2 regions of the Amycolatopsis sp. NPDC003865 genome follow, and region 2 is predicted to be linked to the other one. Evidence: predicted binding sites of a transcription regulator. Region 2 holds the regulator's gene; the other holds the start of a gene.
The links. Region 2 encodes HspR, which represses chaperone genes until heat shock. Its sites were predicted from a motif close to ANNTTGAGTNNNNNNNACTCAANNT; they were not measured.
Positions count from the first base shown of each region.

Region 1: the regulator HspR is predicted to act here: its motif matches at 2,772-2,796, upstream of lon (endopeptidase La).

Region 1 is NZ_JBSGJA010000003.1:368,097-377,825, forward strand. Features, by position in the region: gene ACWEVP_RS10395 (class I SAM-dependent methyltransferase) at 1-289, shown strand, start outside; gene lon (endopeptidase La) at 355-2,757, opposite strand; gene ACWEVP_RS10405 (SAM-dependent methyltransferase) at 2,858-3,712, opposite strand; gene ACWEVP_RS10410 (GNAT family N-acetyltransferase) at 3,783-4,721, opposite strand; gene ACWEVP_RS10415 (putative bifunctional diguanylate cyclase/phosphodiesterase) at 4,959-7,604, shown strand; tRNA gene ACWEVP_RS10420 (tRNA-Thr) at 7,684-7,756, shown strand; tRNA gene ACWEVP_RS10425 (tRNA-Met) at 7,807-7,879, shown strand; gene rpmG (50S ribosomal protein L33) at 7,929-8,093, shown strand; gene ACWEVP_RS10435 (MaoC family dehydratase N-terminal domain-containing protein) at 8,171-8,620, shown strand; gene ACWEVP_RS10440 (MaoC family dehydratase) at 8,617-9,015, shown strand; gene ACWEVP_RS10445 (SGNH/GDSL hydrolase family protein) at 9,087-9,729, opposite strand, start outside.
Region 2 is NZ_JBSGJA010000002.1:472,406-482,134, reverse strand. Features, by position in the region: gene ACWEVP_RS07190 (globin domain-containing protein) at 1-195, shown strand, start outside; gene ACWEVP_RS07185 (FAD-binding oxidoreductase) at 548-1,651, shown strand; gene ACWEVP_RS07180 (dienelactone hydrolase family protein) at 1,692-2,408, shown strand; gene ACWEVP_RS07175 (lytic polysaccharide monooxygenase) at 2,554-3,330, shown strand; gene ACWEVP_RS07170 (DUF305 domain-containing protein) at 3,327-3,860, shown strand; gene ACWEVP_RS07165 (ATP-binding cassette domain-containing protein) at 4,165-5,718, shown strand; gene ACWEVP_RS07160 (heat shock protein transcriptional repressor HspR) at 5,769-6,194, opposite strand; gene dnaJ (molecular chaperone DnaJ) at 6,200-7,375, opposite strand; gene grpE (nucleotide exchange factor GrpE) at 7,406-8,113, opposite strand; gene dnaK (molecular chaperone DnaK) at 8,110-9,729, opposite strand, start outside.

The DNA of each region.
Region 1 (9,729 bases), on a different contig from region 2:
CGAATGGGGCCTGTACTGGCCGGCGCGCCGCGTGCTCGGCGGGATCGAGGACGCGCTGCACTTCCCGCGGCGGCACGGCGCGCGCCGCACCGGGATCGAGGCGTACTCCCCGCGACGGCTGCGTCACGAGCTGTGGCGGGCCGGGCTGCAGCCCCAGGACACGCTCTTCTACGACGTCACCGCGCTGGTGCCGCCGCTCGACCGGCTCATCCGTCGGGACGCGAAGACCGCCCGCGGCGCGGCCGGCCTGCTCGGCACCGGCTACCTGATCGCCGCACGCCGGGTGTGAACGAACGGCCGGTTTCCCTTGGGGGTGGGGGGAAACCGGCCGTTCTCGGGTGGCGGCGTTCGGGGTTACGCCGCCTGGGAAACCGGCGTCGAAGCCGGGGTCAGGGCGAGGTCCAGGACCTCGCGCACGTTCGCCACCGCGTGGACGTCCAGCTCGGACAGCACCTCGGCCGGGACGTCGTCGAGGTCCGGCTCGTTGCGCTGCGGGATGATCACCGTCTTCATCCCCGCCCGGTGCGCGGCCAGCAGCTTCTGCTTCACGCCGCCGATCGGGAGGACGCGGCCCGTCAGGGACACCTCGCCCGTCATCGCGACGTCGGCGCGAACCACGCGGCCCGACAGCAGCGATGCCAGCGCCGTCGTCATCGTGACGCCCGCCGACGGCCCGTCCTTCGGGACCGCGCCCGCCGGCACGTGGACGTGGATGCCGCGCTTGCGCAGGTCGCCGACCGGCAGCTCCAGCTCCGCGCCGTGCGAACGCAGGTAGGACAGCGCGATCTGGACCGACTCCTTCATCACGTCGCCGAGCTGGCCGGTCAGCTGCAGCCCGGACGCGCCGGACTCCTCGTCGGCCAGCGACGCCTCGATGTAGAGGACGTCACCACCCGCGCCGGTCACCGCCAGGCCCGTCGCCACGCCCGGGGTCGCCGTGCGCTGCGTCGAGGCCGGGAGCGACGACTCCGGGATGTGCCGCGGCCGTCCGAGGTAGCCGGGAAGGTCGGCGGCATCGATCGAAACCGGCAGGGCGACCTCGTCCAGCGCCACCTTCGTCGCGACCTTCCGCAGCACCTTGGCGATCGTCCGGTTCGCGTCACGCACGCCCGCCTCGCGGGTGTACTCGGCGGCGATCCTGCTGAACGCCGCGTCGGTCAAAACCACGTCCGAAGCACCCAGCCCGGCGCGCTCCAGCTCGCGGGGGAGCAGGTGGTCGCGGGCGATGGTGACCTTCTCGTGCTCGGTGTAGCCGTCCAGCGTGACGAGCTCCATGCGGTCCAGCAGCGGGCCGGGGATGGTCTCGAGCGCGTTGGCCGTGGCCAGGAACACGACGTCGGACAGGTCCAGCTCGACCTCGAGGTAGTGGTCGCGGAACGTGTGGTTCTGCTCCGGGTCCAGCACTTCGAGCAGCGCCGCGGTCGGGTCGCCGCGGTAGTCGGCGCCGACCTTGTCGATCTCGTCGAGCAGCACGACCGGGTTCATCGAGCCGGCTTCCTTGATGGCGCGGACGATCCGGCCGGGCAGCGCGCCGACGTACGTGCGGCGGTGACCGCGGATCTCCGCCTCGTCGCGGATGCCGCCCAGCGCCACGCGGACGAACTTGCGGCCCATCGCCTTCGCGACGGACTCGCCCAGCGACGTCTTGCCGACCCCGGGAGGACCGGCGAGGGCGAGCACGGCACCGGACCGGCGGCCGCCGACCGGGCCCATGCCCGACTCGGCACGGCGCTTGCGCACGGCCAGGTACTCGATGATGCGTTCCTTGACGTCGTCGAGGCCGGCGTGGTCGGCATCCAGCACGGCGCGAGCCGCGGCGATGTCGTAGACGTCCTCGGTGCGCTCGTTCCAGGGCAGCTCCAGGACGGTGTCCAGCCAGGTGCGGATCCAGCCGCCCTCGGGGGACTGCTCGGACGTGCGGTCCAGCTTGTCCACCTCGGCCAGCGCGGCCTTCTTGACGGCGTCCGGCAGCTCGGCACCCTCGACGCGGGCGCGGTAGTCCGTTTCGTCGGCGGTGCCGTCGAGCTCGCCGAGCTCCTTGCGGATGGCCTCGAGCTGGCGGCGCAGCAGGAACTCCTTCTGCTGCTTCTCCATGCCCTCGGCGACGTCCTTGCGGATCGTGTCGGTCACCTCGAGCTCGGCCAGGTGCTCCTTGCTCCACTCGAGCGACTTCTCCAGGCGTGCGGTGACGTCCAGGGCGCCGAGCAGTTCGAGCTTCTGGTCGATGGAGAGGTAGGGCGCGTTGCCGGACAGGTCGGCGATCGCGGAGGCGTCCTCGACCTGCTGGACGGCGTCGATCAGCTGCCAGCCGCCGCGCTGCTGGAGGATCGAGATGACGACGGCCTTGTACTCGGCCGCGAGCTGCGCGGTCCGGTCGTCGGTGGTTTCGGGGGCGTCCTCGGCGTGCACCCAGCGGGCGGCGCCGGGACCGTCGGCGATCCGGCCGACGAGCGCGCGGGCGGTGCCGCGCAGCAGGACGGCGGCCTTGCCGCCGGGCACGCGGCCGATGCGCTCGACCGTCGCGACCGTGCCGAACTCGGCGTACTCGCCGTGGACGCGCGGGACGATCAGGACCTCGGCCTTGGTGGCGCCGGTCGACCGGATGCCGGGGAAGGACGCCTGGCTCGGCGTCTTGGCCTGGGCGGACTCCACCGCGGCTCGCGTCTCGGTGTCGGTGAGGTCGAGCGGGACGACCATGCCCGGCAGCACGACGTCGTCATCGAGCGGGAGCACGGGCAGGAGGCGGGTGTCGGACATGTGCACTCCTCGTGTAGTTGAGTCTGCCTTGCTCAACTCTCCGATGGGTGCGTTTGTTTCCGATGGTGCGTTCGCCCACAGCGATCACCGAAACCGCAGGTCAGGCGCCTGGCTTGACCCCGATGCCGCACCAGGCGAACGGCCGGGCCTCGGCCTCCAAGGCGTTCAGCTTCCGGTCGGGCCGCCAGTCCGGCAGGTGCACGATGCCCGGTTCCATGATCTCCCAGTCACCGAACAGGGGTGCGATCTCGTCGCGGTCGCGCAGCCACACCGGGTTGCTCGTCTTGCGGTACTGCTCGACGAACCAGCGCAGCCCGTCCAGGTACTTGCCGGTTCCGTCGCCCTCGCTCATCTGGGAGATCGCCAGCCAGCTGCCCGGCGCGAGCTTGTCGCGGTAGGCCTTCAGCAGGCCGATGGGGTCGTCGTCCGGGCCGACGAAGTGCAGGACCGCCATCATCATCAGGCAGACCGGCTGCGAGAAGTCGATGAGCCGCTTCGTCTCTTCGGCGCGCAGCACGGCCTTCGCGTCGCGCATGTCGGCCTGGACGATCCCCGCCCAGTCCGTCGCCATCTCCTCTTCGAGGATCAGCGTCGCGTGCGCGACCGCGACCGGCTCGTAGTCGACGTACACGACTTTCGCGTCGTGGTCCTCGGGCAGCTCCGCCTCGACGACCTCGTGGACGTTGCCCGCCGTCGGGACGCCGGAGCCGAGGTCGATGAACTGGCGGATGCCCGCCCGCAGCGCCGCCCGGACCGCGCGGTTCATGAACTCGCGGTTCTGCTTCGAGCCGGGGCGCACGAGCGGCCACTGCTGCTCCATGCGCCTGCCGAACTCGCGGTCCACGGCCCAGTTCTGCGTGCCGCCCAGGTACCAGTCGTAGATCCGGGCCGCGGACGGCTTCTCGGTGTCGACGCCCTCGGGCGCTCTCGGCGCCGAATCGCGCTGGTCGGTCACTTCCGGCTCCCCTCGCTGCTCCCGGGCCAAGCCTATAAGGACCGACGTCGCGGGGTAAGCCGCCAGTTGTTCAGCGGACGGCCGGCCGGCGCTGCCAGTACGTCCACAGCGGCCGGTACCCCTGCGCGTACCAGAACGGCGTCGACAGCGGGTTCGCCGCCGCGTGGTGCAGGAGGACGACGTCGGCGCCTTCCTCGTCCAGGACGTGGTGGGCGTGCGCGGCCAGCGCGGTACCGACACCGGACGACCGCGCGGTCTCCGCGACGGCCAGCGACGACAGGTAGCCGACGCGGGACGCCTTCACGCGGTCGCTGATCCAGCCGGTCTCGCCGGGGTGCTGGACGTTGACCATGCCGAGCGGGCGGCCGTACAGCTCGGCGATCCACAGTGGCGGCTCCGGGCGGTTCAGCTGCTCCGCCAGGTCCTTGGCCATGATGTCCTCGACGCCCTGGCGGAAGTTGACCGTGCCGTACTGCGCGTCGAAGGTGTGCAGTTCCAGGCCCAGCGCGACGACGGTTTCGAGGTCGCGCGGCTCGGCGCGGCGGATCTTGACGCCGGGTGTGCCGCGCGGGCCCGCCGGGATCATCCGCTCGGCCGGGCGGACCGCGATCACCCGCAGCGGCGCGAAGCCGTGGTGCAGCATTTCGCGCGTGCCGGCGGCGTCGCGGCTCGCTCGCGGCACGATCGCCGCGGTCTCGGTGTCGCCGCGCTCGGCGACCGCGCGCAGATGTTCATCCCATCGTGTGAGCAGCGCGTCGAGGGCTTCGGCCGGCCGCGGGCCGGCCAGCTGGAGGTCGAGCCGGTGCTCGGTGAGCGCCCGCCACGGCGCGTTCGGCGCGTCCTGGTCGACCTGGATGCGCGAGGCGAGGGCGGAGGCGGCGGAGTCACCCGTCGCGACCTCCAGCACCACGGCGTTTTCGGCCGCCTCGAAGGAAGAAGAACCGGGGAGCAGGGAGTCCACCGCCGCGAGCCGGGCCGCGTGTTCGGTGGCTATCACGTCGCTGTGCATGGGTTCATTGAAGCGCTACCCGGGCCGCCGCGTGCAGGGGACTTACCCCTGCTTGTGCACCCGTTGTTTCACCCCTTGGTCCACGCAGGTCAGCGCCATCGAGGCATTGTTAACCCTGGGGTGATCTCCTACTGTCTCGAAAGGGACACGGGTACGCCCTACGGGGTACGGTATGGCCCTTGTCCACACCCGAAGTCACGGATCAGTACCGGTGGACAAGCCGGGAGGGAAGGTCGGATGCCGGACACCAACGCCCACGGCGACGCCGGAGCGCAGGCGCAGCCCGGGCCGGGAGCCGCTTCCGGGACACCGCCCGTCTCCGCCGAAGCCCGCACCGACGAACGCCGGTTCCGCGCGTACACCTTCGCCGTCCTGAGCATCGGGCTCGTCGCCGCGTTCGCCGTCGGCTCGTGGCTGCCGTTCCACTGGGACAGCAGGCTGCTGTGGATCGGGCCGGTGCTCGCGGTCGCGTTCCTGCTCGCCGAGCAGCTCGGCATCAACGTCGACGTCCGCAGCGGTATCTCGTGGACCATCTCGTTCACCGAGATCCCGCTCGTCATCGGGTTCTTCGTCGCGCCGTTCGAAGTCGTGCTGGCCGCGCACCTGGTCGCCGGCATCGGCACGCTGCTCGCGCGCAAGGTCGCCGGCCGCGTCCTCTACAACGCGGGCGCGTTCCTGCTCGAGATCACCGGCGCCTTCGGGGTCGCCGGGCTGGTGAAGGTCGCCGTCGGCGCCGGGGCGGGCGACAAGATCCCGTGGGTCGCCGCGCTGGCGGGCACCCTGACCGCGCCGCTGGTGAGCACGCTGCTCGCGCTGGCCGCGGTCCGCGTCCTGCGGCGCCGCATGCGGGTCAGCACCGCCGTCCGGCTCACCGCGCGGATCCTGGTCGTCGGGTTCGTCAACGCCTCCGTCGGCCTGTCCGGCTACCTCGTCATTTCGAACACGCCCAAGGCGTGGCCGCTGGTGCTCGCCGTCTTCCTCGGCCTGACCGCGCTCTACTGGGCCTACTCCGACCTGCTGCGCGAGCAGCGGGACATGGAGGCGCTGTCCGACGTCAGCCTGATGGTCGCCCGCTCCGGCCAGCAGGCCGCGGCGCGCCCGGCCAGCCGCGCGGACGAGCTCGTCGGCGGCGTCGACGTCCGCGAGTGGGCCACGATCGCCGAGCGCATCAAGGACCAGCTGGCGGCCGGCCGCGTCGTGCTGCGGCTGCGGCTCGAACCGAAGGACGCCATGCGCGTCGTCGTCGCCGGCGAGGACCTGCCGGTCGCCGACCCGGCCGCCGACGACCCGCTGCTGCGCCTGCCCGGCGCGCACGTCCGGCACTTCCGGATCACCGAAGCCAACCCCGACGTCCGTGCGGCGCTGCTCGACCGCGGCGCGCAGGAGGCGCTCGTCGTGCCGCTGCGCAGCGCGAACCAGCTGCTCGGCGTCGTCGAGGCGCACGACCGGCTGTCCCGCTGGCGCGGGTTCGGCAAGTACGACGTCCAGCTGCTCGGCACGATGGCCAGCCACCTGGCGACGTCGCTGGACAACCGGCGCCTGCTCGCGACCCTGCGCCACGACGCCTACCACGACCCGCTCACCGGGCACCTGAACCGGCCGGGCTTCCGGCAGGTGGCGAAGGAACCGTTGCGGGACTTCGCGAACGCCGTCGTGCTGCGGATCGACCTCGACGTCTTCTCGACGGTCAGCGACGCGCTGGGCTACGCGTGGGCCGACCGGATGGTGATCGCCGCCGGCCGCCGCATCCGCGACGCGCTCGGCCCCGACGTCCCGCTCGCCCGCCTGGAAGGCGCGTCCTTCGCGGCGCTGCTCGTCGGCTGCCCGCCGGAGGACGCGCACGCGGCGGCGGAACGGCTGCGCGAAGAGCTGTCCGCGCCGTACCCGGTGGACCGGCTGTCGGTCGAGGCGAACGCGATGATCGGCTACGCGACGACGACGCCCGAGGAGTCCGGCGACGTCGTCGACATCGAAGGCCTCCTGCAGCGCGCCGACGTCGCCGTCCGGGCGACGAAGGGCGGCGAAGAGGTCCGCGGTTACGTGCCGAGCATGGGCCAGATCTTCCTGCGCCGCTTCCAGATGGTCACGCAGTTCCGGCAGTCTCTCGAGGACGGCCAGGTCAGCGTCCACTACCAGCCGAAGATCACCCTGCCGAACCGGCAGGTGCAGGGCGTCGAGGCGCTGGTGCGCTGGGTGCACCCGGAGTTCGGCAGGCTCGGCCCGGACGAGTTCGTCCCGGCGATCGAGGCGGCCGGCCTGATCGGCGTCCTGACGGGTTTCGTGCTCGGCGAGGCGCTCAAGCGCTGCCGGAAGTGGCTCGACGAGGGCCTGCGGATTTCGGTGGCGGTCAACCTGTCGGTCCGCAACCTGGCCGACGAGGACTTCCCGAACAAGGTCGCCCGCGAGCTGGAGCACTACGGCATCCCGCCGGAGCTGCTGACGTTCGAGCTGACCGAGTCCGGCGTGATGTCCGACCCGCAGAAGGCGCTGCCGATCCTGCGCGAGCTGCACTCGCTCGGCATCACGCTCGCGGTGGACGACTTCGGGACGGGCTACTCGTCGCTGGCCTACCTGCGGCAGCTACCGGTCGACCAGGTGAAGATCGACAAGAGCTTCGTCCTCGGCATGGGCACCGACCTCGGCGACCTCGCGGTGGTCCGGTCGATCGTCGAGCTGGGGCACTCGCTCGGGCTGACGGTGGTGGCCGAGGGCGTCGAGGAGGACGTGGCGCGCGACCAGCTGGAGGCGATGGGCTGCGACGTCGCGCAGGGCTACCTGATCTCACGTCCGCTGCCGGAGGACCGCCTGGAGGCGTGGCTGCAGGCCCGCACGGCGCGCTCCCCTGGCCGCCACTCCGAGACCGTGCTTACCCTGCTGACCTGAGGTTTTGCGGTTAGCGGACCCCGGGTGCACGACGGGGTGACGGCCCTTGCTAATCTTTCCAAGTCCTCGCGAGAGGCAGGCCCCTTTAGCTCAGTCGGCAGAGCGTCTCCATGGTAAGGAGAAGGTCTACGGTTCGATTCCGTAAAGGGGCTCTCGACCTCAGCCGCGTCACGCCAGCGTGTCGCGGCTTGGGTCATGTAAGGGCGGTGTAGCTCAGTTGGCAGAGCAAGCGGCTCATAATCGCTGTGTCGCCGGTTCAAGTCCGGCCACCGCTACGCGGTAACGACGGGGCTGGCCCCCGGACCTGAGAGAGAAGGAAACGCTGTGGCTGCCACCGACGTGCGACCCAAGATCACGCTGGCGTGCGAAGAGTGCAAGCACCGCAACTACATCACCAAGAAGAACCGGCGCAACAACCCGGATCGCCTGGAGATGAAGAAGTTCTGCCCGAACTGCGGTACGCACCGGACGCACAAGGAAACCCGCTGACGTAGCGCGTTCACCCAGCTTTCGAGAAGCCGCCCTGGACCACCAGGGCGGCTTCTTGCTGTTGGTAGCCTCCTCGGGTGCCCTTGGACGAGTCGTTCACCGGGCGGGTGTACCCGCCGCAGACCAGCTACGAAGTGAGCCGGGAGAAGATCCGCGAGTTCGCCGACGCGATCGGCGACGAAAACCCGGTCTACCGCGACCCGGAGGCGGCCCGCGCGGCGGGTCACCCGGACGTGATCGCGCCACCGACGTTCATCACGATCGTCAACCTGGCGGCGATCAACGCGATCGTGAGCGACCCGGAGCTCGGGCTCGACTACTCGCGCATGGTTCACGGCGACCAGCAGTTCAGCTACAGCCGCCCGGTGCGGGTGGGCGACAGGCTGCTGCTGACGACGCACATCGACAAGATCATGGCCCGCGCGGGCAACGACTTCATCAACTTGCGAGCGGAGATCGCCGACGGCGACGGCGAGCACATCGCCACGACGAGGGCCCAGCTGGTGGTCCGGGGGGAGGACGCGTGAACGTCGGCGACGAGCTGCCCTCGATCGAGCTGAGGGTGACGCGCGAGCAGCTGGTCCGCTACGCGGGAGCGTCCCTGGACTTCAACCCGATCCACTGGAACGAGGAGTTCGCGAAGGGCGTGGGACTCCCGGACGTGATCGCCCACGGAATGCTGACGATGGCCCTGGCCGGCCGGGTGGTGACGGACTGGCTGGGAGACCCGGCAAGGCTGATCGACCTGAGCGCCCGCTTCACCAGGCCGGTGGTGGTCCCCAACACGCCCGAGGGAGCAACGGTGGAGTTCTCCGGCAAGGTGGGGGCGGTCAACGACGACGGAACCGCCAGGATCGACCTGGTGGCCAAGTTCGACGGGAAGACGGTCCTGGGCAAGCCGCAGGCATTGGTGCGCGCCTAGCGTCAGCGAGACCACCGCAAGGGGCAACGAGAACGAGCACCGAGACCAGCTTCGGGGTGCCGGAAGAGAACTCAGGGAAGCTTCAAAACCCCGAGCACGGCATCAGCCATCCCCTGCTCACCACGCACATTGGGATGCAGCGGAGCGGTCCGCGAGGCGGGGATGACGCCTTCGACCCAGCGGGTGTCGGAAGCCGAGCAGACATCATGCCCCTTGCTGGGAGCAGCGGTATCGGCATAACCGGCGTGATGGGCATCGGCTTGATCTTCAAGCATCTTGTTCAACTTCCCGAGCGCCCCACGGAAGTAGTCGACATCGCCGGAACCAACGGGAAGAACGGGCCAGCACCCATCCCCATCAGGCAAGACGGTCGGATACCCGACGACAACGATCTTGGCCTTGGGCGCCTTCTGGTGGATCTTGTCGAGCACGGCCCCCACCTTCGGCGCGGCGGCATCGATCCGCTCAGCGAGCTGATCGTGCCCACCGGCGGTCAACCGATCCCGGCAAGGCGACCCGGAGGGATGAGCGGTGGCACAGGAAGCGGCGATGGAGATGAACCCGACGTCGTTCCCGCCGATCCCGAGCGTGACGAGCGTGGTCTTGGAGTTGACGGCGTCGAGCTGAGCCGGATTGGTCCCGTCGGAAGTCTTCTGCGGCGAGGTCAAATTCGCCGTCGTAGCCCCGCTGCAGCTGACGTCGGCCAGTTCGGCG
Region 2 (9,729 bases):
GTGGAGCACGGCGGCGACGTCCCCGGGTTCGAGCAGGGCACGCTGGCCGAGGCGGTCACGCGGTACGGCTCCTGGCCGGAGCACGACATCCTCGTCTCCGGTTCGCCGGCGATGATCCGCGCGACGGTGTCGCGCATGCTGGTCGCGGGCAGCGCGCTGGACCAGATCCAGTACGACCCGTTCACGATCGACTAGCACCGCAATTCGCCGGACACACTCCTTCCGCGCACGAATCGAACGAAACACGAGAATTGTTACGCGACTCGCGTAAACCGTCCGGGTGATCGTTTTTACGCAGCGCCAGACGACGTTGACCGCGTGTGGCGAAATTGCTCCGTTCGAGCGGACCGCGCGGAATCACGCGCATCTGCACGGGAATTCGCCTACAGTCAGGAACCCTCGGGGGCGGCACCGCACGGCGACGCCGCACACACGGCACGAAAAGCCAATGCACGACTGGAGATTACCGTTCCCGATGAACGCCGAATCATTGAAGGTACAACCACCGCCGCAGACCGTTCCCGTTTCCGCGGTGGAAGGCCGCGAACTGGCCAGGCTTATTCGTGAAAGTTTTGCGGAGATCGAGCCGAAAGCGGACGAAGTCGCGCAGTACTTCTACGGCGCGTTGTTCGTCATCGCCCCGGAATGCCGGGACATGTTCCCGGTCACCATGACGGGTCAGCGGAGCCGGTTGCTGCGCGCGCTGGTGTACGTCGTGCAGATGGTCGACCGGCCCGACGAGCTCATCACCTTCCTCGCGCAGCTGGGCCGCGACCACCGCAAGTTCGCCGTCATCTCCCGCCACTACGACGCCGTCGGCACCGCGCTGCTGGCCGCGTTGAAGCGGTTCCTGAAGCAGAGCTGGACGCACGAGGTGGAGGCCGCGTGGACGACGGCGTACGGCCTCATCGCCAAGACCATGCGCGAGGCCGCGCAGGCGGAGACCGGGCCGGCGTCGTGGGCGGCGCGGGTGCTCGACCACCGCAAGCTGTCCCGCGACGTCGCGATGGTGCGGGTGCAGACCGAGGGGCTGCTGCCGTACCGGGCGGGCAGCTACATCAGCGTCGAGGTGCCGCAGCGGCCGCGGATGTGGCGCTACCTCTCCCCGGCGAGCGCGCCGCGCGGCGACGGCCAGATGTCGTTCCACGTGCGCGCGGTGCCGGGCGGCTGGGTCAGCGGCTCCATCGTCAACCACACGAAGCCGGGGGACGTCTGGCGGCTGGGGCCGGCGATGGGCGCGCTCAACGTCCGCCCGACCGCGACGCGGAAGCGGCTGCTGATGATCGCCGGCGGGACCGGGGTCACCCCGTTCGTCTCGATCCTCGACGACCTCGCGCACTGGAAGCGCAACCCGCCGGTGCACCTGTTCTTCGGCGGCCGAAGACCGGAGGACCTCTACGCGCTGGACGACCTCCGGCGGCTGACCGCGGTGTCGAAGTGGCTGACGGTCACCCCGGTCACCGAGGAGGGCGCGGTGCCCGGCGGCGACCGCGGCACGCTCGCCCACGCGGTGACCCAGCGCGGCGCGTGGAAGGACCACGAGGTCCTCGTCTCCGGTTCACCCGAGATGATCCGGGCGACGATCGCGAAGCTGCTGACCGCCGGCGTCGAGCTCGAGCGCATCCGCTTCGACCCGTTCACCATGGACTAGGCACGCGCGGCAGGCGTCGATCCTCGCTATCTTCGCCGATATGGAGATGACTATTCCGGTTTCGGACGGCACGATCGGCGGCTACCTGGCGGAGCCCGCCGGCGCGGGACCGCACCCGGGCGTGGTGCTCATCCACGACGCGTTCGGGCTGAGCCAGGACACGAAGAACATCACCGACCGCTTCGCCGCCGAGGGCTACCTCGCGCTCAGCCCGGACCTGTACTCGCGCGGCGGGATGCGCCGCTGCGTGCGCCGCGTGTTCTCGGACATGTTCGCGAACCAGGGCCGGACGTTCGACGACATCGAGGCGTCGCGCGCGCTCCTGGCCGCCCGCCCGGACTCGTCGGGCCGGATCGGCATCGCCGGGTTCTGCATGGGTGGCGGCTTCGCGCTCGTCGCGGCGTCACGCGGCTTCGAGGCGTCGGCGCCCTACTACGGGCAGCTGCCGAAGAACCTCTCGGTGCTCGACGACGCCTGCCCGATCGTCGCGAGCTTCGGCAAGAAGGACTTCTCACTGCGCGGCGCGGCGGCGAAGCTCGAGACGGCGCTCACCGAGCGTGAAATCCCGCACGACGTCAAGGAGTACGACGGCGCGAGCCACGGGTTCGCCAACAAGATCGACGTCGCGGCGCCGCTGAACCTGCTGCTCAAGGTGGTCGGGTTCACCTACCACCACGAGGCGTCCGAGGACGCGTGGCGCCGGGTGACGGCGTTCTTCGGCGAACACCTGCAGCAACCGGCGCGACCTTCGCACTGAGCCGAGCGGGCTAGCGATCTCTCCGAACGGCTGTAGTTGATTGACCGTTGTGCCCGAATCGACTTATGGTCTAGACCACATCTTCCCCGGATGTGCTCGCTCGTCCTCCCCTTGGAACGACGCTGTTCCCCCTCGAGGAGCCGAAATGACCTGGAACAGAAAGCTTTTCGCGGCCGCGGCCGGGGTCCTGCTCGCCCCCGTACTGGTCGTCGTCCTCCCCGCCACCACCGCGAGCGCCCACGGCTACATCTCCGACCCGCCCAGCCGGCAGGCGAACTGCGCGGCCGGGAAGGTCCCGAACTGCGGCCAGATCGTCTACGAACCCCAGAGTGTCGAAGGGCCCAAGGGCCTGCGCAGCTGCAACGCCGGACTGTCGCAGTTCGCCGAGCTGGCCGACGAGTCGAAGCCGTGGCCCGCCAAGTCGGTCGGCACGACGGTGACGTTCAACTGGGTGTTCACCGCCCGGCACGCCACCGCGAGCTACGAGTACTACATCGGCGGCACGCGCGTGGCGAACATCGCGGGCAACAACCAGCAGCCCCCGGCGACCGTCTCGCACACGGTGAACCTGGCCGGGTACTCGGGCCGGGTCAAGGTGCTGGCGATCTGGAACATCTCCGACACGGCCAACGCGTTCTACAGCTGCGTCGACCTCCAGATCGGCGGAGGTGGCACCACGACCCCACCGCCGACCACGACGACCCCGCCCCCGACCACGACCCGCCCGCCGACGACCACGACCACGCCGCCGACGACCACGACCACGCCGCCGCCGTCGAGCGGCACGTGGGCGGCCGGGACGGCGTACAAGGTCGGTGACGTGGTCACCTACAACGGGGTGAGCTACCGCTGCATCCAGCCGCACACGGCGATCGCGGGCTGGGAGCCGCCGAACACCCCGGCGCTCTGGCAGCGCCAGTGAGGATATGGCTCGCCGCTGTCGCGCTGCTGCTGACGGGTTGCAGCGCGACGGCGGCTCCACCCGCGTACAACGCGGCCGACGTGATGTTCCTGCAGATGCTGATCCCGCAGAACCAGCAGGGCATCGACATCGTCCGGCTGGCCGCGGACCACCCGTTGCCCCCGGCGCTGAAGGAGCTCGCGGCGGCGATCGAGTCGACCCAGCAGACCGAGATCGCCGACATGAAGAACTGGTTGCGCGCCTGGGGCCGGCCGGAGTCGATGGACATGAACCCGCAGGCCCACGCGGGCCACGGCGGCATGAAGATGACGGCACCGGACGTGGTGGGAGCACTCGGCACGGCCCCGGCCGGCGAGTTCCCCCGCAAGTTCCTGGACGTGCTGACCGGCCAGCAGCAAGGGGCGGTCGAGCTGGCCCAGACGGAGAACTCGGCGAACGGCGGGATCAACGGCCCGGCGCGGGATCTGGCCCGCCGGGTGATCGAGTCGCGGACCGCCGAGGTGAAGCAGCTGTTGAACTTCAAGGTGTGACGTCCCCGCGGCCCCGGGGTGCCGGCCGCGAGCAGCCCCCTGCCCGGCTGCTCGCGGCCGGCTTCTGTCCCCAGCGGCTCGCGGCCGTCGCCCGCCCGTCTCGGACCTCTCCCCGCGCCGAAATTCGCTTGGCCGCCTTCCCGCGCCGCACTAGCCTCGCGATCATGACGTTCTCCTTCGCCGTCTTCGCGAGGTTGCGCAACCGCCGCTAGCGGCGGCGCACTCTTTCCTGCCCGCCGTTCCGGCCATCGCCGGGCGGCCCCTCTTGTGCTGCCCGGCTCCCTCCAGAGCTGCGGAGCATCCTTTGAATCCCCTTGCGACCGAACACGCCCACCTGCGCGCGGAAGGCGTCGGCGTCACGCTCGGCTCCCGCCGCGTCCTGCACGACGTGAGCGTCACCGTCTCGGCCCGGTCCCGGCTGGCGATCGTCGGCGAGAACGGGCGCGGCAAGACCACGCTGCTGCACGTCCTCGCCGGGCTCCGGGCGCCGGACCACGGCACCGTCCACCGGACGGGCACCATCGGCGTCGCCCGGCAGGCGCTGCCGTTCCGGTCCGGCGAAACCGTCGGCACCCTGACCACCGAGGCACTTCGCGAAGCCCACGCCGCCTTGCGAGCGCTCGAAGCGGCGGCTTCGGACTTCGAGGAGGACAGCTACGCCGTCGCGCTCGAAGCGGCCACGCGTCTGGACGCGTGGGACGCCGAGCGCCGCGTCGACGTCGCCCTCGAAGCCCTCGCCGCCTGCACCGACCGGACCCGCGAACTGAGCACGCTGTCGGTCGGGCAGCGCTACCGCGTGCGCCTGGCCTGCCTGCTCGGCGCCCGGCACGACTTCCTGCTGCTCGACGAGCCCGGCAACCACCTCGACGCCGACGGCCTCGCGTTCCTCACCGCCCGCCTGCGCGGGCACGACGGCGGCGTCGCGCTGGTCAGCCACGACCGCGCGCTGCTCGCCGACGTCGCCGCGGAGTACCTCGACCTCGACCCCAGCCAAGACGGCCGCCCGCGCCTCTACGCCGGCGGGTACCAGGCCTGGCAGGACGGTCGCCGCCGCGACCGCGACCGCTGGGTGCAGGAGTTCGAGGAGCAGCAGGACACGCACCGGCAGCTGACGCTCGCGGTGACGCAGGCCCGCGACCGGCTCAGCACGGGCTGGCGGCCGGACAAGGGCACCGGCCGCCACCAGCGCCAGTCCCGCGCGCCCGGCGTGGTCCAGGCGCTGAACCGCGAGCGGGCGGCGCTGGAGGCGCACCGAGTGACGGTGCCGGAGCCACCGTTGTCGTTGCGCTGGCCCGATTTCGGCACGGGTCCGCGCCGATCGCTGGTCGTCGTGCACGGGGTCACGGTGGCGGGTCGCCTCCGGAAGCCGGTCACGGTGTCGGTCGCCCGCGGCGACAGGCTGCTGGTGACGGGCGCCAACGGCACCGGCAAATCCACGTTCCTGTCGGCCCTGACCGGCGAGCTGGCCCCGACGAGCGGCTCGGTCCGCCGGGCACCCGGCGCACGGATCGCGTTGGTGGGCCAGGAAGTCCCGGCGTGGCCGGAGGAACTGACGGCGCGCCGGCTGTTCGAGCGCGAAGGGGTCCCGTTTTCGGCGATGGGCCTGCTCGACGCGGAGGCGCTGCGCACGCCGGTGGGCCGGATGTCCCAGGGCCAGCAGCGCCGGCTGGATCTGGCGTTGCGCTTGGCCGGCCACCCGGACCTGCTGGTGTTCGACGAGCCGACCAACCACCTGTCGGCAACGCTGGTCGAGGAGCTGACGGAAGCACTGCTGACGACCCCGGCCGCGGTGGTGGTGGCCACGCACGACCGCCGCATGCTGGCGGATCTGGCGAAGTGGCCGCGGCTGGAGCTGTGACGCGAAAGGGCCTCCCCGGTCGCCCGGGGAGGCCCTTTTCGCTCCAGCGGTCAGCGGCGCTTGGGCCGCCAGACCACCATCGCGGTCTGCTGGTTGAGCGGGACCAGGTCCCGCCGGTAGGACGCGTGCGCCGCCGCCGCGGCCTGTTCCGCCGCCGCGTACGCCGCCGCCAGTTCCTCGGTGATCTCCGACAGCCGGGCCCGCAGCGCGTCGACCTGGTTCTCCAGCTCGATGATGCGTTTGATGCCGGCCAGGTTCACACCGTCCTCTTGCGACAGACGTTGCACCTCGCGCAGCAACGCGATGTCCCGCATCGAGTAACGCCGGCCGCCGCCGGCGGTGCGGCCCGGCGACACCAGGCCCTGCCGGTCGTAGGTGCGCAACGTCTGCGCGTGCATCCCGGCGAGCTGGGCCGCCACCGAGATGACGAACACGGGCGTCTCCTCGTCGCCCTCCTGCGGAATCCCGCCGAACATCACACTCACCTGCCTTCGAGCAGCTCAGTGATCTCGGGCCGGGGGTCGTGCCCGGCCATCGCCTCGGCGTACGCCTGCAGTGCCTCGCGCGCCTTGTCGTCCAGTTTGGCGGGAATCGCCGCCTGGAGGGTGACGAGAAGGTCACCTTGCGAACCGTCGCGCTTGGCGATGCCCTTGCCGCGCACGCGCAGCACCCGCCCGCTCGCGGTGCCCGGCGGCACCTTGAGCGAGACCTTCGCGTCCAGCGTCGGCACCGTGATCGTGGTGCCGAGCGTCAGCTCGGTGAAGTCCACCGGCACGGTGAGCGTCAGGTCGAGCGACTTCGGCTTGCGGCCGAACAGCGCGTGCGGAGCCACGTGCACCCGGACGTACAGGTCACCCGCCTGCGCGCCGCCCCGGCCCGGCTCACCCTGGCCGGCCAGCCGGATCCGCTGGTCGTCGTCGACGCCCGGCGGGATCCGGACGGTCAGCGTGCGGGTCCGCGTGCTGACTCCTTCGCCGCCGCACTCCGGGCACGGGTCGTCGATGATCGTCCCGCGGCCGCGGCAGTCGCGGCACGGCTCGGAGAAGGCGAACGCGCCCTGGCTGCGGCTGACCAGCCCCGACCCGGAACAGGTCGGGCAGGTCCGCGGCGATGTGCCCGGCTTCGCGCCGTTGCCGCCGCACGTCGAACAGGTCGCCGGGCTCGACAGCCGCAGCGGCAGGGTCGCGCCCTTGACCGCCTCGACGAAGTCGATCCGCACGTCCGTCTCGACGTCGGCCCCGCGCTGCGGCCGGTTGGCCGTCGCGCCCGCCGTCGTCCGGCCCCGGCCGAACAGCCCGCCGAGGATGTCGCCGAGCCCGCCGAAGCCGCCCTGCTGGCCGGCCCCGGCCTGGCCGAAGATGTCGCCCATGTCGAAGCCGCCGGTGCCGCCGCCACCGGGGAAGTTGAACCCACCCCCGCCGCCGAACAGGCGCCGCGCCTCGTCGTACTCCTTGCGCTTGCTCGCGTCGGAGAGCACGCCATAGGCCTCGGAAACCGCCTTGAACTTCTGCTCCGCCTGCGCGTTGCCGGCGTTCGCGTCCGGGTGGTTCTCCTTGGCCAGCTTGCGGTAGGCCTTCTTGATCTCGTCCGCCGTGGCGTCGGAGGAGACGCCCAGCTCACGGTAGAAGTCCTTACCGATCCATTCCCGTGCGCTCATCGGGCGTCTCCTCCTCCCACTTGGTGTCTCTTACTGGTGCTGGTCATCGAGTCCGCCGTCGAGTGGCAGCTCGCCACCGACGGACGGGTCCACCGGGGCCGCGCCGGGCTCGTGGTCGGTCACGCCGACCAGCGCCGCCCGCAGTACGCGGTCCCCGAACCGATAGCCGCGGCGCATGACCACGGTGACCGTCGGGCCCGCCACGTCCGGCGAGGTGTTGTGCTGCACGGCCTCGTGCACGCTCGGGTCGAAGGCCTCGCCCTCGGCGCCGAACGACTCGAGCCCCGCGCGCTGCAGGCCGCTGATCAGCTTGTCGCCGACCGCCTTGAACGCGCCGGTGAGGTCACCGTGCTGCTCGGCCCGCTCGAGGTCGTCGAGCAGCGGCAGCAGGTCGTTCACCACGGTCGCCTTCGCGCCGAGCACGACCGCTTCGCGGTCACGCTCCACACGCTTGCGGTAGTTGGCGTACTCCGCCTGCAGGCGCTGGAGGTCGGCGGTGCGCTCGGCCAGCTCCTTCTCGACGTCGGAGACGACCGTCACCGAATCGTCCACAATGGACTCGCCAAGCGACGGGCCCGCGTGCTCCACGGGCGCGTCCTCCGGCTCCGGCGCGGCGTGGGCCGGACCGGGCGGGCGAACCTGCCCGGTCTGGGGGTCCACCCGCCGCCGATCCCGCACGACCACCGGCTCCTCGGGGCCGCGGCCCTGGTTCTCGGATTCGTCGTAGCTGTGGGTCACTTCTTCTCGTCCTCTTCGACGATCTCGGCGTCCACCACGTCATCGGCCTTGGCCTGGCCGCCGGCCGCACCGGCGTCCCCGGCCGCACCCGCACCAGCAGCGCCCTCGGCGCCCGGCTGAGCGGCGTTCGCGTTGGCGTACAGGGCGGTGCCCAGCTCCTGCGAAGCGGCGTTCAGCTTCTCGATCGACTCGCGGATCTTCGCCGAGTCGGTGCCCTTGAGGGCCTCGTTCGACTCGTCGATCGCCGACTTGACCTTGCCCTTGAGCTCCTCGGGCAGCTTGTCGTCGTTGTCCTTGAGGAACTTCTCGGTCTGGTAGACGAGCGTCTCGGCCTGGTTGCGCGTCTCGGCCTCTTCGCGGCGGGCCTTGTCCTCCTCGGCGTGCGCCTCGGCGTCCTTGACCATGCGCTCGATGTCGTCCTTCGGCAGCGCGGAGCCACCGGTGATCGTCATCGACTGCTCCTTGTTCGTGCCCAGGTCCTTCGCGGTCACGTGCACGATGCCGTTGGCGTCGATGTCGAAGGTGACCTCGATCTGCGGCACGCCACGCGGGGCGGGCGGGAGACCGGTCAGCTCGAACATGCCGAGCTTCTTGTTGTGCGCGGCGATCTCGCGCTCACCCTGGAACACCTGGATCTGCACCGACGGCTGGTTGTCGTCCGCGGTGGAGAAGATCTCCGAGCGCTTGGTCGGGATCGTGGTGTTGCGCTCGATGAGCTTGGTGAAGACGCCACCCTTGGTCTCGATGCCCAGCGACAGCGGGGTCACGTCCAGCAGCAGGACGTCCTTGACCTCGCCCTTCAGGACACCGGCCTGCAGCGCCGCGCCGACCGCGACGACCTCGTCCGGGTTCACGCCCTTGTTCGGCTCGCGGCCGCCGGTCAGCTCCTTGACCAGCTCGGCGACGGCCGGCATGCGGGTGGAACCACCGACGAGCACGACGTGGTCGATGTCGCCGACGGAGATGCCCGCGTCCCGGATGACGTTGTTGAACGGCGCCTTGGTGCGGTCGAGCAGGTCCGAGGTGATCTTCTGGAACTCGGCGCGCGAGAGGGTCTCGTCGAGGAACAGCGGGTTCTTGTCCGCGTCCACGGTGATGTACGGCAGGTTGATGCTGGCCGAGTTCGAGCTGGACAGCTCGATCTTGGCCTTCTCCGCCGCCTCGCGGATGCGCTGCAGCGCCATCTTGTCCTTGGTCAGGTCGATGCCGTTCGTCGCCTTGAACTTGTCGACCAGCCACTTGACGATGCGCTCGTCCCAGTCGTCACCACCGAGGTGGTTGTCACCGGAGGTCGCGCGGACCTCGACGACGCCCTCGCCGATCTCCAGCAGCGAGACGTCGAAGGTGCCACCACCGAGGTCGAAGACCAGGATGGTCTGCTCCTTCTCGCCCTTGTCCAGGCCGTACGCCAGCGCGGCGGCGGTCGGCTCGTTGACGATGCGGAGCACGTTCAGGCCGGCGATCTGCCCGGCCTCCTTGGTGGCCTGCCGCTGCGCGTCCTCGAAGTACGCCGGGACGGTGATCACCGCGTCGGTGATGGTCTCGCCCAGGTACGCCTCGGCGTCGCGCTTGAGCTTCATCAGCACCCGGGCGCTGATCTCCTGCGACGTGTAGTT